Regions from separate parts of the Cohnella herbarum genome, predicted to be linked through region 1. Evidence: predicted binding sites of a transcription regulator. Region 1 holds the regulator's gene; each other region holds the start of a gene.
The links. Region 1 encodes NrdR, which represses ribonucleotide reductase genes. Its sites were predicted from a motif close to AACACNATATATNGTGTT; they were not measured.
Positions count from the first base shown of each region.

Region 2: HH215_RS01880 (adenosylcobalamin-dependent ribonucleoside-diphosphate reductase) is a predicted target of NrdR. The motif match lies at 5,656-5,673, and genes of this name have one in related genera.
Region 3: nrdI (class Ib ribonucleoside-diphosphate reductase assembly flavoprotein NrdI) is a predicted target of NrdR. The motif match lies at 3,742-3,759, and genes of this name have one in related genera.

Region 1 covers NZ_CP051680.1:2,795,376-2,802,644, reverse strand. The annotation lists gene polA (DNA polymerase I) at 1-779, shown strand, start outside; gene mutM (DNA-formamidopyrimidine glycosylase) at 832-1,752, shown strand; gene ytaF (sporulation membrane protein YtaF) at 1,883-2,578, shown strand; gene coaE (dephospho-CoA kinase) at 2,605-3,201, shown strand; gene HH215_RS12515 (lytic transglycosylase domain-containing protein) at 3,198-3,767, shown strand; gene HH215_RS12510 (alpha/beta-type small acid-soluble spore protein) at 3,864-4,076, opposite strand; gene nrdR (transcriptional regulator NrdR) at 4,188-4,649, shown strand; tRNA gene HH215_RS12500 (tRNA-Ala) at 4,977-5,052, shown strand; gene HH215_RS12495 (ABC transporter substrate-binding protein) at 5,846-7,102, shown strand; gene HH215_RS12490 (hypothetical protein) at 7,151-7,269, shown strand, end outside.
Region 2 covers NZ_CP051680.1:480,275-487,543, reverse strand. The annotation lists gene HH215_RS01895 (GH32 C-terminal domain-containing protein) at 1-129, opposite strand, end outside; gene HH215_RS01890 (glycoside hydrolase family 172 protein) at 126-1,817, opposite strand; gene HH215_RS01885 (MerR family transcriptional regulator) at 2,026-2,853, shown strand; gene HH215_RS01880 (adenosylcobalamin-dependent ribonucleoside-diphosphate reductase) at 2,982-5,570, opposite strand; gene HH215_RS01875 (DEAD/DEAH box helicase) at 5,999-7,269, shown strand, end outside.
Region 3 covers NZ_CP051680.1:8,204,464-8,211,732, reverse strand. The annotation lists gene HH215_RS34470 (hypothetical protein) at 1-135, shown strand, start outside; gene nrdF (class 1b ribonucleoside-diphosphate reductase subunit beta) at 199-1,176, opposite strand; gene nrdE (class 1b ribonucleoside-diphosphate reductase subunit alpha) at 1,253-3,337, opposite strand; gene nrdI (class Ib ribonucleoside-diphosphate reductase assembly flavoprotein NrdI) at 3,324-3,683, opposite strand; gene HH215_RS34450 (putative bifunctional diguanylate cyclase/phosphodiesterase) at 3,977-5,794, opposite strand; gene HH215_RS34445 (DUF423 domain-containing protein) at 5,957-6,334, opposite strand; gene HH215_RS34440 (hypothetical protein) at 6,405-6,854, shown strand; gene HH215_RS34435 (MFS transporter) at 6,926-7,269, opposite strand, start outside.

The DNA of each region.
Region 1 (7,269 bases):
GCCAATTCCCTAACCTGCAAAACATACCGATTCGAATGGAAGAAGGCAGACAAATCCGCAAGGCGTTCGTTCCTTCTGAGCCGGGCTGGGTCATTCTGGCGGCCGACTATTCGCAGATCGAATTGCGGGTGCTTGCCCATATTTCCGGCGACGACGGGCTTAAGGAAGCGTTCCTTAAAGATATGGACATTCATACGAAAACGGCGATGGACGTCTTCGGCGTCCCGGCCGACCAAGTAGACGGCAATATGCGGCGCCAAGCGAAAGCGGTAAACTTCGGAATCGTGTACGGGATCAGCGATTGGGGACTTTCGCAGAACTTGAACATTACCCGCGGCGAGGCGGCCGACTTTATCGAGCAATACTATCGGACATTCCCGGGCGTTAAAAGATATATGGTTACCGTCGTCGAAGAAGCCAAGAAGAATGGTTACGTCACGACGATGATGCAACGCAGACGGTTATTGCCGGAAATTAACCATTCCAACTTCAATCTTCGGTCGTTCGCCGAACGAACGGCTATGAATACGCCGATTCAGGGAACCGCCGCCGATATTATCAAGCTTGCGATGCTGCGCATGAACGAAGCGCTGCTCGAACGAGGCTTGCGTAGCCGCATGCTGCTGCAGGTACACGATGAACTGGTGTTCGAGGTGCCGCAAGAGGAATTGGAAGCGATGAAGGCGTTAGTGCCCGACGTGATGAGCACGGCGCTTAAGTTGGACGTACCGTTATTGGCGGAAGTCAGCGTCGGAAGCAACTGGTACGAAGCGAAGTAACGTGGATCTAAGGAACAACATCAGCAATTGCAACTAGAGGAAGGGGATTGTCATGCCTGAATTGCCGGAGGTTGAAACCGTCCGCCGGACTTTAAATGAGCTTATCGTCGGGAAGACAATCGACCGCGTTACCGTGAACTTACCCCGCATCATTCAGAAACCGGACGACACGCAACTGTTTGCTGCCCTATTGGAAGGAAGAACGTTTCAATCCGTCGAGCGAAGGGGGAAGTTTCTGAGACTCCTCCTCGATGGAATCGTGCTTGTTTCCCATCTTCGGATGGAGGGACGTTATGGTTTGTTCGGGAAAGAAGAGCCGACGGAAATCCATACCCACGTCATTTTCCATTTCACGGACGGAACCGAATTGCGATATAAGGATGTTCGCCAATTCGGAACGATGCATCTTTTTCAGCCCGGAGAAGAATTACAAGCCCGCCCGTTGAATAAACTGGGATTGGAGCCTCTGGAAGAAGGGTTCACGTTGGAGACGTTCCAGCGTGCGCTCGGTAAACGGTCGACGAAGATCAAACCGTTGCTGCTTAATCAAGAGGTCATTGTCGGATTAGGCAACATCTACGTGGATGAGGCGCTGCATACCGCGGGCATTCACCCGGAGAGGCAATGGAACGAGCTGACGAAGAAAGAACGGGAGCTTCTACACCTCGCGATCGTGGAGACTTTGTCGGCTGCCGTAGAAGCCGGAGGCTCCTCCATCAAATCCTACGTGAACGGCCAAGGAGAGATGGGGCTGTTCCAGCATAGCTTGAAGGTGTATGGAAGGAACGGCGATTGTTGCCATACTTGCGGTACGCTAATCGAAAAGTCGGTTGTCGGAGGCCGGGGTACGCACGTATGTCCTAAGTGCCAGAAACAGCCTCGCAACGTAAACCGGTCCCGGACGACCTCGTCGATCGAGTCGCGCAATGCGGTTAAACATCGATTGGATGGTAAAAGTAGTAAGGATAGTTAGATTTTCTAGGCATTCGCACATAAAAGTTCGGGCTGGCGGGGCATTCAATCCTTCCCGTGCATAGGATGAACAGAACCTGGCTTCCGGTAACGGAAGATTAGGTAAGCATCCATGCAGGAGGAAATGCATTATGATGGCACCTGTCGCTTCGCTCGTTTTGTTGTCTTTTGCGGTTAGTCTTGACGGCTTCGGGGTTGGCATGACTTATGGCGTAAGGAAAATCAAAATTCCGGTGTCTTCCATTTTTATTATTTCGGCATGTTCGGGCTTGATTATTCTATTGTCGATGATGGCCGGAGTCGCCCTCACGGGGTGGATGTCGCCCCACGGCGCGTCCGCGACGGGCGCCGTCATTCTGATCGGTATCGGATTGGCCGCGCTTATCCAATTCATTCGCAGCGGAGAGCGAGAGGATCGCGAACGGCGCGCGAGCAATGACGGAAGCGAGAAGGCTATCGGAACGAAGGAGATGGAGCCCCAAGCGCCCGTTCTCCAAATGGAGCTTAAAGTGTTCGGATTCATCATTCAAATTCTAAGATCGCCGTCGGCGGCGGATATGGACCGTTCCGGAACGATCAGCGCCGGAGAAGCTTTTCTGCTCGGAACCGCTTTGTCGCTTGATGCGTTCGGTGCCGGCATAGGCGCCGCTCTGGTGGGCTATCCTCCTTTCCTTACCGCCGTGCTCATCGCCGCGTCGAGCGGACTGTTTCTATGGTCGGGAACCCAGGTCGGATTCGTGGCTTCGGGCTGGCGTTGGGTCAGGCAGCTATCGATGCTGCCGGGTATTATTCTCATTGCCATGGGAATATTCAAACTGTTCATATAAAGGATGTTCAAAAAGGAAGAGAAATTATGAATATCGGTTTAACTGGCGGTATCGCCACCGGTAAAAGCACGGTCGCCAAACTTCTTACGGATCGCGGCGCGATATTGATCGATCTGGACGGAATTGCCCGGGAGGTCGTTGAGCCCGGGCAACCGTCTCTTCTCGCTATCGCGGAACGTTTCGGTCATACCGTGATTCAAGCGGACGGGACTCTTGACCGCAAGAAGCTAGGCTCGATCGTATTCGCGGATGCCGCCGAGCGGAAAGCGCTCGAGGCCATTACCCACCCGGCGATCCGGACCGTGATGAAACGGAGAATGGCCGATCATGAAAGCGGCAATCCCGATAAACTCGTAGTCGTGGACGTTCCGCTGCTGTTCGAGTCGAAGCTGGAGTCTTATTTTGAGCGGATTATGGTCGTTTATGTCCCTCGAGACTCTCAATTGAGAAGATTAATGGAACGGGACAAGCTTACTGCCGAAGAAGCGGAGAAACGCCTTAGAGCGCAGATGGATATAGAGGACAAAAGGCTCAAGGCGGATATCCTGATCGATAATAGCGGTAGTCTTGCTAACACAACTGAGCAAATCGATCGCTATTGGCGAGAAAAGGGGCTTGGATGAGTAGAAGAATTAAACGCAAAAGATTTATCCTTCCCCTTGTTCTAATCCTGCTTGGAGCGCTATTCGTGCAGTCGGATTGGCTGGGCAGATGGATTTATCCGATATCTTTTCAGGAAGAAATCAAAAAGAACGCCGCTACATATGATCTCGACCCTCTACTGATCGCCGCCATCATCCGCGTCGAATCGAACTATAGATTGAATGCGGTTTCTCCGAAAGGAGCCGTCGGTATTATGCAGATCATGCCGGAGACGGCGAAATGGATTTTGCAGAAGGATGATTTCGGAAGTATTACGGTAAAAGATGCAGGTCGGGAAGCGCATGCCGGAATTGCTCTCGGGTCATGGTACGTGAAGGAGTTAAATCGTCAATTCGATGGAAAACTGATCGTATCGCTGGCGGCTTACAACGCGGGTCCGGGAAAAGTGCGGCAATGGCTGGAAAAAGGGACTTGGGACGGCGAAGAACAAACTTTACGCAATATTCCTTACGGAGAGACTAGACATTACGTCCAACGTGTGATGTATTATTATAAGAAGTATCAGAAAGTGTACGAGACGTTATAAAGAGGATAAACGGAAGAGGAAGCCTTGAAGCATTACGCTTCAAAGCTTCCCGGTATTAAGTGCCTTCGGTTGTTAGATTCATCGGCTTCCGCATGATTAGCGACCAGCCAGTTGTTGTTCGGCGATTTGCACCAAACGGCGGGTAATGTTACCCCCGATCGAACCGTTGTCCTTTGTGGTCATGTTACCTTGATATCCATCTTGCGGGATGGCGATGCCAAGCTCTTGAGCGGCTTCGTATTTCAGTTGGTTCAAGCCTGCTGTCGCTTGAGGAACGAGCAATGTATTGCTGCCACTGTTTTGTGCCATGAATGTTCACCTCCTTGCGGTTGGTAACTGTATTATGTGCTTTATTTTTCTGTTCATGTAAGGGAAGGTTTGGAAATAAAAAAATAATCGGATGGAGGCGACATCGCCGCTATGAAATGTCCTTATTGCGATTACAGCGGAACTAAGGTTCTGGATTCGCGACCTGCCAACGACAACAAATCGATCCGCCGCCGTCGGGAGTGCGAGAAGTGCAGCCGTAGGTTCACGACGTTCGAGACCATCGAGGAAACGCCCTTAATCGTCATTAAGAAAGACGGCAGTCGCGAGGAATTCAGCCGGGATAAAGTGCTTCGCGGTCTGCTGAGAGCGTGCGAGAAGCGCCCCGTATCCGTTGGACAGCTGGAAGTGATCGTCTCGGACGTGGAGAGGGAGCTTCGCAATACGGCTCATGCCGAAGTCGAAAGCCGGATCATCGGCGAATTGCTCATGGAGCATATTTACTCGGTCGATGAAGTCGCGTATGTTCGCTTTGCTTCGGTGTACAGGCAGTTCAAGGACATCAATATGTTCCTGAAGGAACTCAATACGTTGATGAGCAAACACGGCATCTAAGCTCAGCTTGGCTTGATAGGGGGCCGGGCTTGGGTGCCGCGTGTTAGTGAGCATGGACATGAATAACGACTGAATATTGGACGGCTCGGAGCATTTGCGCGACTGAGTCTTGTTCATGGTTCGAATAGTAGCGGCATGACTCGGAGAGATGAGCGGGTTAACTTTTGCATGGGAACGGATTATGAGCATCAAATTAGCAAAAAGCGTTGACATCGCCTTTGTAGCTGTGATAAACTCATTTTTGTCGCCAATTACGAGCGCTTAGCTCAGTTGCGATCCGCCGTTGGGTAGTGTACTATTCCGAAAAGAATTTCGAGTTTATATCCCGGGCCTTTAGCTCAGCTGGGAGAGCGCTTCGCTGGCAGCGAAGAGGTCAGCGGTTCGATCCCGCTAAGGTCCACCATACTTTACTTTCAAAACGACAGAGATGTCGTTTTTTTAAGTCGTTTTCAAAAGCTTCAAATGTGCGGGGGCGGGAGGACAGGCCATGAACAAAGAAAATCAGGTCTTAATGGGTTTTAGGGATTTATATAACTAAATGGTCTGGCTATGTTGCAGAGTCCTTTTATATGACTCGCGGTGCCATAAGTAAATGAACCAAGAAGCTCATAAAAAAAAGGCCTTATCGAAAGCTACCAGAAGTGGGTATAGATAGTAACTCAGAATAAATTTGAATAATGAATTGGAAATCACGGGCAGCCCAACTCAATTGAGAACGGGTTGCTCTTTTTTATTGTTAATTTGTTTCGGTGGAATCAAAGATATCATTGTTGAGGTGAGATTTTAGGTGTTCATATTGAGATCGCGAAATAATCAGAACACGAAATATACCATAGTTAAAGCATTAAACAGAGAAGTATATATGATCATTTGGTGAGACGTTAACTTCATGGTTTTGTTTCATCTCCACAAAATCCGACAAAAATGGTTTACATATTAAGTAACTATGATAAAATATTACCTCAAAAGGGAGTTGTGAAACAAAGATAAAACAATCCAAATTTGCAAAATCGGGGGGACTATGATTTTCAAGTTGGTATTTGAAAGAACAGAGATGTTGGCAAATTGGCCGCTGTTTATTTGAGAAATGCTGACTACTAAATGAAAGGATAGAAACCATGAGATTACGACTATTCATCCTAACGATAATCATGATTTTGCTACTAAGCGCATGCCAGACAAATGAAAAAAAGGTAGTGGAAAACGTAACCTTGAAAGTTGTTTATTATGATCAAAACATGTTTAATCGCGATTACGGTGAATTATTCGCATCAAGGTACCCGAATATTGATGTCGAGGTATTGCCCATTACCTATTATTCAAACCCCCAAAACAACGGCGTGGATTCGATTAGTCAATACATAATAACGAATCAACCCGATGTTGTGCTTCTAAGGGATATCGATTTAATAACGCTGTCGCAAAAAAAAGAATTGGTTAATTTATCCTTTCTTATTAAGGAAGAAAAGTATGATCTCAGTACGATGCTGCCTTCCGTTATTGATTTAATTAGGAAGCTAGGTGACGGAGATATTTACGGTTTGGCCCCTACTTTCGAAAATACGGCGCTCTTTTACAATAAAGATATTTTCGATAAAGCCGGAATTGATTATCCGGTCGACAATATGACTTGGAAAGACGTGCTGCTTCTAAGTCAAAGGTTTAATGGTAACGAGTCTGCATACGGTTTTTATAAGGGCAAAAACTCAAGCCTATTTAATTTTGTTATCAAAAGAATCGGTTACCTTAGCGGGATAAACTTCTACAACGCGAAAGATAAAAAAATTACATTGAATACGGCATTCTGGAAGTCCATCTTCGAACAAGTCATCGAAGGATACCATAATAAAAGTCTCTTTCTTGATACCAATCAGGAAATAAAAAGCAGATATAAGTTTAGCGACGAAGTCGACATCGTTTACGGGTCCAATTTGTTTGTCAAGGGCAAAGCCGCTATGACGATTGACTCTATTGCTTTGGCGAGCGACATCGAGAAAGCGCAACAAGCATTGAAGAATATTACACCTATGAATTGGGCAGTCGTTACGATGCCTGTAGATCCCTTAAACCCCGATGAAACAACTGCGCTTCATTTGAATCAAATTTTTTCCATTAACGCGAAATCGCAAAATATTGAAGCGGCTTGGGAACTCATCAAGTTTATCAATGGAGAAGAGTGGGCGAAATTAAAATCGAAATCATCATCCGTACTGTTAACAAGATTCGAGAACATGAAAGAAATGTATGGTCACGATATTGAGGCATTCTATAAATTAAAGCCGAACGGTAAGTTTTACAACTCAGATGGTTTACCAGACGCATTCCACAAAGAATTTAATGCACTTGGTAACGAAGAAATACTTAAAGTCATCCAAGGAACGAGCACGTTAGAGGATGCATTGATTGAGATTGAAAAAAATGGGCAAGTCATTCTAAATAAATATGTTCAATAGTAACGAGGGAGAATAAGCAAAGATATTGTGCAGAGGGAGGCGAGAGAGTTGAATACGACGGTAACACTCTGGCGCCTAATTTTCGCCGGGTCCGTGCTGACAGTCAGCTTTTATCGTAAAGACATCCACTTGGGAGCGACGCGCAAAGAGCAAGATCTCGGAGTTCT
Region 2 (7,269 bases), 2.3 Mb from region 1:
GCTAGACGGTTTATATTTCGCCTCGTTGAATACATAATGAATATTGTCCTCACGTCCAGTGCAGTGCTCACGAATCAGATTGCCCTTGCCTTCGTCAAAACTCCAATGCGCGATTAAATTATTCTTCAAAGCGAATCCCCCAATTTATCGTTATTGTATTTTGGTCCGTCATGATCCAACGTGTCATACCCGATACGTTCTTCTAGTTCTATAGGCAAATACCGGTCTGTCGTACCGCGAGTTTGGTACCAGTACACCGTTGAGGCATAGAGGCATCGATTGACTTCATCCCATTGATTCGCTTTATATTTCTCAATAAAGCCTTCGAATGATTGCATGAACGGAATATTGTCACAGATATGGAACCGGTTCACTGAAGTATGGCCATTTCCATCGATCTCGACATAGGGTTGACTAGCAAACGCACTGTCGAACATAGGGAAAGGGGGTTCGGCTGCCCAAGCATAACCGATATAGTCCTCACTCCCCGTTCCGAAAGTCGATGGAAATGTCTCTCCGTCAACGAAAAACTTCTCGTCTCCTTCCCCCCACCACCAATCGATTGTTTTCCGGTCCCCTCTTCCGTACCACCAAGTGTCAGCATCTTGTTCGGGCTTTTTCCATGCATTATAGACATGAAGATGAACGCCGCAGAATCGGCCTGGGCCTTCGGCCAGCAATAACGGCCAATCCGGCCAACGGTCTCGCCCCGCCTCATACCGCTCCTTCTCCAGATCAAGAAATTCGTCTCGGTGCCATTTAGCATGGAACCGCAGCAGCTTATCCGTATGCTCCTTCATCACGTCTACGATTCGAATATCGATCTCGAGCGTCTGTAGTTCAGGTCCGTCATTTGCGATTTCAATCATAGCGCCATCCGAGAAGGGCATGTACCAGTGGCAATAGAATTCAAGTTCGTCCATCCCCAATGGCAGAGCGCGATATGGCTTAATACCTGGAGCGCTACCAAAAAAGTCACCGAGCGGTGCCCAGACAGAAGGCTTGTCTACACGATCCCATTTCATGGAAATAACCATTTGCCTCAATGCATTTCGCTGTTGCTCCTCGGTTTTTTGAGCTAAGTTTGTTCGAATACGGATCATGGAGATAGCACCTGCACCAGTATGGTCTAAGACAACAGTTTTATCACCAGCCGGTACGGACAATCTTACTGTCCGATCAAAATGCTGCTGATGCTGCGGTCTCCGCCTCCCCCGCCCTTGAAGAAATCTGTCCGCTTCTGCAAGAGCTATAGATGAGTCCTTGTCGAACTTGCCGGAGAACTCTGGCATCTGCACATCCTTTGGGAACTGCGTATATGTGAAGTGATAATAATTTCCCCAATCCTTGTCGAGCACCACTTTGCAATGTTTCTGAAAGGGAATTGGGATATAACTGTTTCTTCCACGAGACAGAATAGGCGCTAAATTCGGGAAATTCGCCGGACAACTCTCATCACTGAATTTATCAAAAAAATCGCTGAAGGGTTTGTCAATGACCGGTTCCTCGCTATTGTCGAGATATATTCGAATATGCCCTTCACCCGGCAATGCAGACCAGACTCGCCAGATGACCCCCGGCCCCTCTAAATCACAAGCCACGATACCGCTGTCTTCAAGGCGTATATAGCCGCCCCCGTCTTCATTTGCTCCCCAGTTCTCATAGCATCGAGTTTCCTCATTGTAGACGGAGCTTCGATCAAAGCTCGAGAAACTTCCGCTTCTTTCGCCGGGTATAGGCGGAACGGCCAGCATTTCAAGGTTGAACAATCGTTCGACCAAATCGCGGTACGTATATGATGTTTGAACTGGTTGCATGCTCTCACTTCCTTTCATTCTTTAAGTCAGACTGAAAATGGATTGCATTTGGATTCCCTTTTAGACCTAGCACATGAACATCAGCCTCTCGACTCACCTCCAAGTTGCCTTGATTAATGATAGAATAAACCTTATAGTAACCATAAGGTCAATAGACATCTCACCATCATGATAAAAATACGATCTTCCATATTTAGGGGTGTAATGTATGAAGAAAAAATTCAAAATCGGAGAACTTGCAAAAATTAAGAGGATCGATGCTCAAACCTTAAGGTATTATGACCAAATCGGCCTTTTGTCTCCCGATCTTATAAATGAACAAAATGGCTACCGTTTTTACTCTGAAGAGCAATTTCTTGAAGTTGACCATATCAAATTTCTCAAATTGATCGGATTATCGTTGGATGAAGTAAAGCAATTCAGAGAAATAACGAGTCTTAAGGAAGCAATTAATAATCTTAGATATCAGCAAAATCAATTCGAAGAACAAATTGCTAAGATGCAAACCGTTGCGAAGAGGTTTGCTTTCATCCTGGATACAATTGAGGAAAAGGGCAGCTATTTTGAAAAGTTTAAGAATGGGATAGAAATTAAAGAATGTTACTCGATTCGAGGGGTAATCGGAGAATGCCAAACAGTCAGTGATTGGTTTGATTTCGAGGCCAAATTACAAGAATTAATAACCCGCTTTCCGAATTACTCGGAGGTCGGTCATAATCACGGCCTGACCTATATATATAACGAAAAATACCTGCATACTGCGAATGATCTACTGATTGAAAAGGTCATTTTGCCTCTTGAAAAGGAGTTCCGGGGTGACGCCAACGTTGAAGAATATCCCCTGGGCGTTTGCATCGTCGCCTATCATAAAGGTGAAAACGATAAACTAATACACGTCTTCACCGATATCAGGGAGTATATTGCAGTTAATAAACTGAATATAAGAGGAGATATTATTATGACCTCTATTATTAGTAGTTTTATTGTGAAAAACGAGAGCGAACATTTAGTCGAAATACGAATTCCATTGGCGTAGACCGATATATAAAACGCGGTCTAGTGTCTGGAGAAAATAAAGTGAGGATCTGGGCTATTTCCCCCGACGTGAACGGACGCCAAACAAAAGAAGAAAAAAAAGAAGAGGGATAAAATCCCCCTCTATCCTCAATTACACTTACTATATCCGCAATTCCCGCAAGTCTTACAACCCTCAACATTCAGCAGTGATGCCGATCCGCAAGACGGGCACAAATCCTTAGAAGTATACGCCGCTCGCGACTTGTCCGAGAGGACGTTGTAAGCAGTCGCCGCGATCGGAGTTTCCAGAGAAGCCGCGTGTTCGTGATCTACCATGCCAGCGTGGGTTTCAAGCGCTTGAGCGACCGCGTCCGCAATGGACTCGACGCGGTTCGGGCCGAAGCCGACTGCGCCGGAGCCTCCGATGCCTTTCAGATGTTTCACGAGAAGCTGGACTTTGTTGCCGTGATCCCCGTAACGCAGGAACAACGAGCACACGCGGCCGAGCGCTTCCGCCATGGCGAATACGTCGGAACCGGCTTTACCGACGTTCAGGAAAATTTCTCCCGGCGTGCCATCGATATCGTTAACGGTAATATACGCCATGCCGAACGGCGTATTGTATTTGTAAGTCGCTCCGCGAAGAACTTTTGGACGGCTCTTGTATTGTTTGTCGAACACTTGCTTCTGCTCCGGAGTCACGCTGACGTTAAGCGCCGAGTCCAGAGTTTCCACCGGACTTGGACTTGCTTCCGCAACCGCCGCGACCGTTGCCGCTGGAGCTTCCGCTTTCGCCGCATCTTCCTTCTTGGCGTCTTTAGTCGTGCTGAGAACTTGAACGTCGCGACTGCCGTCGCGATAGATCGTTACGCCTTTGCAACCGAGCTCGAATGCCATCTCGTACAGCTCCGCCGTCTCTTCGACCGTGAAATCGGACGGGCAGTTCGCCGTCTTGGAGATCGAGCTGTCGACCCAGCGTTGAATCGCGGCCTGCGCGCGAATGTGATCTTTCGCGGACAGGTCCATCGCGGTGACGAACCACTCCGGAAGCGTTTCGCCCGGATGGGCGTCTTGCCATTCCTGAGCGATCGGGACAAATTGCTTATCGTAGCCTAAACGGCTTTGACGGAAAAACTCAAAAGCGAAATAAGGTTCGATTCCGGTAGAAGTGCCCACCATCGTACCCGTGGAGCCCGTAGGCGCTTGGGTAAGAACGGTAACGTTGCGCATCCCTCGTTTGGAAACGGCTTCGCCGACTTCCGGATAAGTCTCGACCATATTTTTCATGAATCCGCTTTGCAAGTATGGCTCCGCCTCGAATGCTGGGAAAGAACCTTTTTCCGCAGCAATCTCCGTGGACGCGAGGTAAGCTTCGCGTGCTATGAAGCCATATAACTTATCTAGGAAATCCATGCTTTCCGTGCTGCCGTAGCGGACTTCCAAACGAATCATCAACTCCGCAAGCCCCATCGTTCCTAGACCTACGCGACGCTCGTTCTTCTGGTTTTTCTCGTTCTCGGGAAAATGATATGGCGTCTTGTCGATTACGTTATCCAAGAAACGAGTCGAGTAACGGACAACCTTAGACAGCTCATCCCATGCGACGTCGTGGTTCTCCTCATCGTAGAACTTGGACAGATTAATCGCCGATAAATTGCACACTCCCCATGCCGGGAGTCCTTGCTCCCCGCACGGATTCGTACAAATAATCGGGTTAAAATACCAGCTGTTGGACATTTGGTTGTAGTATTCCATGAATACGACGCCCGGTTCAGCCGATTTCCATGCGCCCTCGATAATGCTGTTCCATACGTCGCGAGCGCGAACGGTCCGATAATGGACGACGTTCTTGCCGAGCTTCTTCCACTTCTCCAGATCTCCGTCCCATAGCGCGTCGTATTCCGGATCCTTGGAATCCGGGAACACCAAATCCCAGTTCGCGTCTTCCTTGACCGCCTTCATGAAGGCGTTGCTTACGCATACGGACAGATTCGCGTTCGTGACTTGGCCCATCGTCTGCTTCACGGTAATGAAATCCTCGACGTCCGGATGCCAGTCGTTGATCATAAGCATCAATGCTCCGCGACGGCTTCCGCCCTGTTCGATCAACCCCGTCGTATAGCTGAACAATCCGCCCCAAGAGACCGCCCCGCTGGAGGAACCGTTCACGCCTTTGACGATCGCACGGCGAGGACGCAACGACGACAAGTTAATGCCCACTCCGCCGCCGCGCGCCATAATTTCCGTCATCTCCGTCAGCGTCTGCATAATGCCGCCACGGCTATCATGAGGCGACGGGATAACGTAGCAGTTAAAGAGCGTCAATTCTTCGCTCGCTCCCGCACCCGCGGCGATCCGTCCGCCCGGAACGAGCTTCCAGTCGTCCAGCAGCCAGCGGAATTTCTCCGACCATTCCTTCTGCTTCTCGGCGGAATCCTCGACGGACCCCATCGCGTTAGCGAGGCGCGTCCACATTTCCTCCGGCGTCTTCTCAATGGTTAACGTCAATTTCTCGACGGTAGATTGCACTAACTCTCCGTTACGAAGCTTAACGGTTACTTGTTGTCCATCGCGTTCCACGACTTCCCCTACGTCTTTGGCAGGAAATTTAGGATCATCCTTCGTGAGCACAAGGACGACATCCCCAACCTTCGCGGCGTTGGAATCGGCATTCTTCCATGCATATCGATCCAAAAATATTTTCTCGCTAAGTCCTTCCAACCGACTTGCTTGCATCGTTTTCAATCCGGTACACCCTCCCGAATATCAGATTAGAATTGCAACATCACACGGCCCGCAACACTTCATGCCATACCTAAATTATACAACATATTGTGTTTAAAAACCATTATACATCACCATATATAGTGAAAACATAGGACAATCAGATCATTAGTCGAAAACGGATGAAATAACGAGGAAGCGCTAGAACGAACCGGATACGGCTCGATTTTGCATCCTTGTTATGAATTCTCGCCGTTTGCTCATACTAAAGAATGGACATGATATTCTAGCTTTACAATAACCCTTCGAAACTTCACCTATACGACATCGGTTAAGTTATCGCCCAGGAGGAACTCTCGTTGCGCAACCCTTTCTCTTCCCCCGCCGACCCGCTGTCCGGCGCGGTTTCACCTGCCGTCCAACTGCCGCCAGAACCGCCAATGGCACCCGATATCGAGGAAGGATCTTCGGCCTCCGTTCCTCAACCTTTCAAGTCTCCGGCCAGCTATTCTTCCGATCCGGCCCCCCGCAAGCTTCATGCGTTGGTAGACATGCACGTCGATCGCGGAGCTTTCGAAGAATTGGAACGTCGCTCGGACCGCAACGGTCCTTGGGACGATTGGGCTCTATACCAACTCAGCTTGGAAGCCGAAGAAGCCTCTCTCGTTACGGATTTCCATGCGTTGCAATGCCTTACGCTGCTTCCGCATTTCGAACCGTTGCCGCATCAAGTCGATACCGCCCGCAAAGTCCTCCACGAGATGCGAGGCCGCGCGATCTTAGCCGATGAAGTCGGCTTGGGCAAGACGATCGAAGCCGGACTTATTCTGAAAGAATACCTCATTCGCGGCTTAGTGAAGAAAGTGCTCATCCTCGTTCCGGCATCGCTCGTTCTGCAATGGGTTCGCGAATTAAACGGCAAGTTCGACATTCCCGCCATCGCGCAGCGGAAGGCGTATACATGGGACAACGACATCGTCGTCGCCTCGATGGATACGGCCAAACGCGATCCCCATCGCCAGATGCTGCTAGACAACGAGTTCGATCTGATCATCGTGGACGAAGCGCACAAGCTGAAGAATAAGCGGACGGGCAACTATCAGTTCATTAACGAGCTTCGCAAAAAGTATTGCCTGCTGCTAACCGCTACGCCCGTTCAGAACGATCTGTCCGAGTTATATAACCTCATTACCCTGCTTAAACCCGGCCAACTTGGCGGAGAAGGCGACTTCGCCGCTAACTTCGTCGCCGATCGCAGAGTGCCTAAGAACGAAGCCAAGCTGCACGAAGCGCTCGGGCAAGTGATGATCCGCAATCGTCGCAGCGACGGCGGCGTCGAATTTACGAAACGGGTCGTCACGAACGTCCCGCTTCGCCTCTCTCCCGAGGAGATGGCGCTCTACCAAGGCGTAACCGACTATGTCCGCAAGCACGCGACGACCGAGAACGGCGACTTAACGAGCATGTTATCCCTCGTCACGCTTCAACGCGAGGTTTGTTCCAGCCGGGATGCCGTATTTCTTACCCTCATTAACTTGTTTAAGAAAACGTCCGAGGAATCGCCGCTTCGCGCCAGGATTTGGGAGATCGTCGAGCTCATCCGCAGCATTAAATCGAACACCAAAGCGGAGAAGACGATGGAATTGATTCAGAACATGAACGACAAAGTGATCGTATTTACCGAATATCGCGCCACCCAAGAATACTTGCT
Region 3 (7,269 bases), 2.9 Mb from region 1:
CTGGGAGTGAAGATGAGCATTCCTTGCCGAGTAATCAATTTCGACGCCGGAACTCAGTTGCTCACGGTTTATCATGTCGACGAGAAACAAGTGTACACCGTCGGCTTAAACGAGATCGACGACTTCGTGGACTGAGACCGATTAATAGAAAAAGGACTTGAGTAAGGGATCCGAATCCCTTGCCCAAGTCCTTTTTATTTATGATTTCGAGTTGAAGTCGAAGGAGAAATCGTCGTCCGTCATCGCTTCCACGTGGATGGTACGAACGTATCCGTTTCCTTTTTTCGAGAAAAAGTCATGCTGCTTCGTACGGGTGCTGATCCCGTTGAATACGATCGGATTCACTTCTTCTTCCTCGAAGACGGGATCGAATCCCATATTCATGAACGCCTTATTGGCATTGTAGCGAATGAACTTCTTCACTTCCTCCGCCAACCCGATGGAAGTATACAGCTCGTCCGTGTACTTCTCTTCGTTCTGGTGAAGATACATTAGCAGCCCGTGCATAACCTCGTAGGCTTCCTTCTGTTCGTCTTCGTCCAGCTTGGCGTATACTTCCTGCGCAAGAACGCCTACGTACAAACCGTGAATGCTTTCATCGCGAAGGATCAAGTCGATCACTTCTCCGCTGCTAGTCATCTTGCCCTGACCGGCTAAGTAAAGCGGATAGAAGAACCCGCTATAGAACAAGTAGCTTTCCAGAAGTACCGATGCGGCCATTGCCAGGAACAAGCTCTTCGGCGTTTCGATGTTGTTATAATATTCGACGATCGTGTCCGCTTTCGTCTGCAAGTAAGGATTGCTCTCTACCCAGCGAAATACGCTATCGATCTCTTCGGTCGTTGCCAACGTCGTGAAAATACTGCTATAGGACTTAGCGTGAATCTGCTCCATCATCCCCATGAACCCGAGTACGGCTTTACGCTGAAGCCCATCTACATGCTCTAGAATCCTCGGCATGCCGACTCCGCCCTGCACGGTATCGAGAAGCGTCAAGCCTCCCAGAACCTTCATATAGAGCTCGCGCTCCGCTTCGCTTAACATCATCCAAGACATCTTATCGTCGGATAACGGAATTTCTTCGTCCGTCCAGAATTGCATAATGTTCTGATTCCAGAAAGTAATCGTGAAATCATCGTCGGGACGATTCCAATTGACGGCTTTATAAGCGCACATAATAATCCGAGTCCTCCTAATGCTTATATTAAAAGCTCAAAAAGTCAGGTTTCCTGACTTTTTGAAAGTACCTATTTTACACGGAGCAGGTTATGCATTCTTCTACGGACAACCTATTCGTTCGCGTATAATACAGCGATTTAAGGCCTTTCTTGGCCGCGTATACGTAGAAACGGGAAAGTTGGCGCGTCGTGACGTCGCTGTTCACGTGAAGAACGGTCGAGATTCCTTGGTCGACGTGAGGCTGAATCTCGGCGATCAGGTCGATGACCTTGAACTGATCCATCTGGTAAGCCGATTTATAATAAAAGAAATTGTCGCGACTCAAGAACGGCATCGGATAATAAGTCGTCGAATTCGCATATGTACGAGTCTCGATCGGCTCTACGATCGGCATGACGCTCGACGTCGCGTTCTGTATATACGAGATGCTTTGCGTAGGCGCGATCGCTAAGCGGTACGCGTGGTACAATCCGTTCTCGGCTACGTCCGCTTTCAGCTTCTTCCAATCCTCAGGGGAAGGAACGGCGATTCCTTCGAACAGCGTCTTGACCTTCTCCGTCGCGGGACGGTAATCCGTCGTGAGATACCGATCGAAGTAAGTGCCTTTCGCGTATTCCGATAACTCGAAGCCTTGGAAGGTAACTCCGCTATTCCGAGCGATTTCCATGCTTTTCTCCAGCGAGTGGAAATTCATCATCATGAAGAACGTACGAACGAAATCTCGAGCTTCCGCGCTTTCGTAGGCGATCTTGTTCTTCGCCAGGTAGCCGTGCAAGTTCATCGCTCCAAGCCCTACGGAATGCAGCTCTTGATTGGCTTTGGCAACGCCGGGAGCGTTTGAAACCGTTGTCATATCGCTAACCGCGGTCAGGGCAATGATGCCTTCGTGTACCGATTCTTTAACTTTACCCAAGCCCATGACGTTAGCGATATTCAGAGAAGCCAAGTTACAGCTAATGTCTCTGCGAATCGTATCCGGTTCGTAGTAATCGCCGATTTCCGACGTTTCTTGCAGTTGGAAAATTTCCGTGCAAAGATTGGACATTTTAACGTTTCCGATATCTTTAAGCGCATGAGCGTTGTTCGCGTTGGACTTGTTCATGATGTAAGGATATCCCGACTCCAATTGGGTCGTCGCGATCTTCACGAGCATGTCGCGCGCGCTCATGATGACTTTCTTCTTTACCCGATCGTCGGCCAAGAGCGTATCGTACATCGTGTCGATATCCAGATCGTCCAGATGCTGACCGTAGGCTTTGAATACCGTGTAAGGCGCGAATACGTGCAACTGCTCGTTCTTCTCCGCCAGTTGATAGAATTTATCGGGAACGATCAGACCGATCGACAATGTTTTAAGGCGCGTTTTCTCGTCTGCGTTAATTTTTTTGCTATCGAGAAACTCCATGACGTCCCAACCGAAGATGTTGTAATAACCCGCGCCGGAGCCTTTGCGTTGTCCCATCTGATCCGCGTAAGAGAACGCATCCTCCATCAGTTTCAGCACCGGCATAATGCCTTTCGCAGCGCCTTCGACGCCTTTAATCGCCTCTCCGCGTCCGCGGATTTTCGACAGGTTCACCGCAACGCCGCCGCCGATCTTCGACAATTGCATGCAGGTTCCGACTCCGTAGTTAATCGAATTAAGCGAGTCGTCCATTTCCAATAGGAAGCAGGAAACCATTTCGCCGCGACGGCTCTTGCCCGCGTTAAGGAACGTCGGAGTCGCGGGTTGCACGCGCTGCTCCATCATGGCGGAGGTCAGCGAACGCGCAATGCCGTAGTCGCCTCTTGCCAGATGCAACGCTACGATCGCTACGCGATCCGCGAAATGCTCTAGATATTGCGATTTATCGTCGGTCTTAACGGCATAATCCGTGTAGAACTTAGATGCAGCCATGTAAGACTTGAATTGGAAATCGTAACGATAAGCGAGTTCGTATATTTCTTCGATCTGCCGCTCGCTGAATTGGTTAAAAACATTCTCATAGAAGTCCTTGTCTACCATATATCGTACTTTATCGATCGTCGACTCAAATCGGATGCTCTTGCGATTGACGTCGGCCATGAACTCTTCCACGGCTTCGCGGTCTTTATCCAATTGGAAGAAACCTTCCGGATCTCTTTGCATTAATAAATTGTTTAACTCAATATGACGCAACTGCACGCACCTCCTGTACGAATCTTTCAACGTCCCGCGTCGTGCCGGACAGCTCGAATTTGCTGATGACGGGAACGCCGTACATCTCCGAAATGCGATCCGCGCTGAGCGCGAATCCATCTCCCCAGTTCCGATTTCCGCTTGCGGAAACTCCCCGCAGCTTCTCGTGGTTTCGCTTCAGGAAAGACATGACTTTCTCCGGTACTTGACCGAATCCGGTTGTGTAAGTAACGAGAACGAAACTCTGATCGATATCCATAGACTCCTCGATTTGAACCGAAGGAAGCTTTAATTTATCTATAAACCTCCGTACGTTACCTGTCTTGGAATCATATGCAATCAGCATTTTTCAGTTCTCCTCTCATGGCATCAAACACAATATGTATAGCTGCTTGTTATAATTTATCTCAATATATTGTATGTGTCAAGGTGACCGACGGCCTATTGAAAATGTCTTTTTTTATTGCTTAGTTCCATGCAAGCATAAGCGGCTATCGCCGTCCTTGGGGATGGCGGGATAACGTTTATGTCGGAGACGATTCAGAAATGGATAGCGGATTTTATACTTTCTGCAATCGTCAAAAAAGGAGATCGCCTAGGCAATCTCCTTTTTTGCAACCCGGTTATTTAGCTAGTTTTTTAGTGGAATAACGGAAGAGCGGGACGATTGTGTTTCTCCAAAAGCAACTCTTGAACGCCCGCGCTCGAGAGAGGTGGACTACCGAAATATCCTTGCATTTCATCGCATCTATGGGAACGTAAAAACAGAACCTGTTTCTCCGTCTCTACGCCCTCGGCGATGACCTGCAACTGCAAATTATGAGCCATCGCGATAATAGCCGCGACGATCGCGGCGTCATTGGGATCCTGTTGGATGTCCCTGACGAAAGAGCGATCGATCTTAAGTCTAGCGATCGGCAAGTTTTTCAAATAGTGAAAAGAACTATATCCCGTTCCGAAATCGTCGATGCTAATATTGACGCCCAGATCCGTTAATTCCTTCAAGCACTGGGATGCCCGCTCGACGTCCATCGTCATGCTCTCCGTGATCTCAAGCTCCAAATACCGGGATTCCAGTCCCGTTTGTTGCAAGATTTCGTTCACTTTATCCGTAAGATTGCGTTGAGAGAATTGTCTCATGGACAAATTAACGGATACCGGAATTTTGGGCATTCCCGCATCCTGCCATGCTTTATTCTGTTTGCATGCTTCCTCGATAACCCAGTCCCCCAGGGGCACGATGATTCCGCTCTCTTCCGCCGCGGGAATGAACTCCCCGGGAGAAACAAGTCCTCGTTCCGGGTGGTTCCAGCGGACTAAAGCCTCCATCCCGACGATCTGACTGGAAGCCAAATCATATTGAGGCTGATAATAGAGCAGGAATTCTTTGTTTAACAACGCTCTGCGCATCTCATGCTGTATCGTAAGCTTATGTAAGGCAATATGATCCATATCGCCATGGTGCAGCATATAATCGTTCTTGCCGTTCTCCTTCACGCGATGCAGCGCCGTATCCGCCCTCTTCAATAGGGTGGCAGCATCCTCGGAACCGTCGTCGCACACGGCGACTCCGATGCTGACCGTGATATATACCGGCACGCCGTTCAATTCGAAGGGCTCCACGAGCACGGACATTAATTCGTCCAAGCGCCTCTTCACGTCGCCATCGCCCGCTAGACGGTCGAAACAAGCGGCGAATTCGTCGCCCTCCATACGGGCAAGATCCCCCGGTTCCGTCAAGCTTCGACTCAAGCGTTCCGCGATTTGCAGGAGGAGCATGTCCCCGAAATCCCTTCCGAAAGAAGCGTTGACCAGCTTGAAATGGTCTACGTCCAAATAACAAACCGCAATGCGGGTCGCGTTCTCCCGCGCGGCCTTTAACTTCTCGTCCAACCGGTTCGAGAAATACCGACGGTTCGGCAGACCGGTCATATCGTCGTAATAAGCCATATATCGAATTCGTTCCAAAGAGCGTTTGCGGTCGCTGATATCTTGAATGAATACCAAAATACCGATCGTTTTATTTCTTCTTACTAAAGGAGAAGTTTGAATGTTCAGATCTATGGAACGCCCTTGTTTATGGACGATTCTAATGTCCTGTTCGCACTTTTCCCCATTAAGCGTTCGATTGAAGATTTTCTTCGTTAGCTCATGGGACTCCGCTTCTACCATCGTTGCAAAAGATCTGCCTTTCATCTCTTCCTTGCTGTAGCCGACCATATCGGAAGGATCCCGATTAATATCGACGAATCGCCCGTTCCGGTCGATTACCGCAAATGCTATCGGGCTGTTATTATAGAGCGAATCCAATAATTCCAATTGATAGGAGGGACCAGCGGACGCTGCTTGGTTGCGCTTACGGGCGATAAACCGTCCCAATGAAGCGGCTCCTGCGGTCAAAGCTGCGCCGGCAGATATTCCTGCCAGCCAAAGTCCATTGTCGGACCATCCGTTCACTAGGCTACGTCCTTCCTCCGCATTGGGAAATCGTTCTACGATGTATTCTTTTTTATTATAGAACAAACTCCGGCAATGTATAGCATTTTCCAATTTTTTCTCATAAAAATAACGGAATATAAAGGAATTTACCGATCGATTGTCTAATATGTCGAGTGGAGATTACGATTTCTTATCGGACTTCGCCGATAAAGCCAAACAAATCCATCCGGCGATAAACGCGACTCCGCCTATTGGAGTTATAGCCCCAAGCACCTTCACGTCGCTTAATGCCAAAGCATAGAGGCTGCCGGAAAACAGCACAATTCCGATGAGCAACAATCTAGCCGCCCAGACGGCGAGCTTAGTGGATGCCGCTCTATCCATGAACAGCGCGATTAGCAATAGCCCGGCCGAATGGAACATATGATATTGAACGCCGGTTTGGTATACGTCGAGGGCGTCCGCGGAAATCCTCTCTTCCAGCATATGAGCGCCGAAAGCGCCTAATATGACGGACAGCATGGCGGTAATCGCACCTATTTTAATATACTTATTCATTCGTAAATTTCCTCCTTGGAAAATGAAAGTCGAAACTCTAACCATCATACCGTGATTGAGGTGGAAAGTCATGAACGAGCACAACGAAAAAGATGAACATTTTGCAAACCCGAATGCCTTTACGCCGATTCACGATGCGCCAACAGGTCCACTAAAGCACAGCGGGCTCGGCATCGCTTCTTTCGTATTATCGATTTTCAGTATTTTTTCCTTTATTATCCTAACGATCGTCATCGTTTCTCTGTTCATGAACGCGATCGACTTCACCGCGATCCAGGACGCGAACGGAAATCGGCTCATGACGGATGAAGAAATCGTCGACAAGGTAACGCCTTTCATCGGATATCTTATTTTGTACCCGCTTCTACTAATCGGCGTGCTGATCGGCCTCATTCTAGGAATCGTTGCGCTGGCAAAGCCCGGCCGAAAGAAAGTATTCGCGATTCTAGGCACTATCCTAAACGGGTTGCCTCTTCTGATGCTCGTATTCTTGATGATCGTTGGAATCGCGCTTTCCTGATTCCGCTTCTCGCATCGCGCGATGCTGGAAAGCCGGTATCGACAATAAGCTCACCACGGTAACGGCGATGATCAGAATGAACCCCGTCCCCCCATATCCTTCAGTGGCAACGTTAGCCCCAACAGAACGCATCTCGTTGCCACTAGAAGGATTTCCCTCCATACGAGGAACGACGCCTGTCCCGCTGGCCCTGCGTGTTGTATAAAACGGAATTGCTGCGCGTTCCATACCGTCGTGAAGTAAAACATTCCGATAGAAGTTAACAGGTTGGAAACGATTAAAGCTGCCGGGTGTCGGAACAGGACGATCAGAAACCCGACGGCAAGCAAACCCATCCCGATTCGAAGCCAACGCATTTCGTCGAATTTTATTTTACGGTACATCCACAGACCCAACAACGAGCAACAAGTGTACA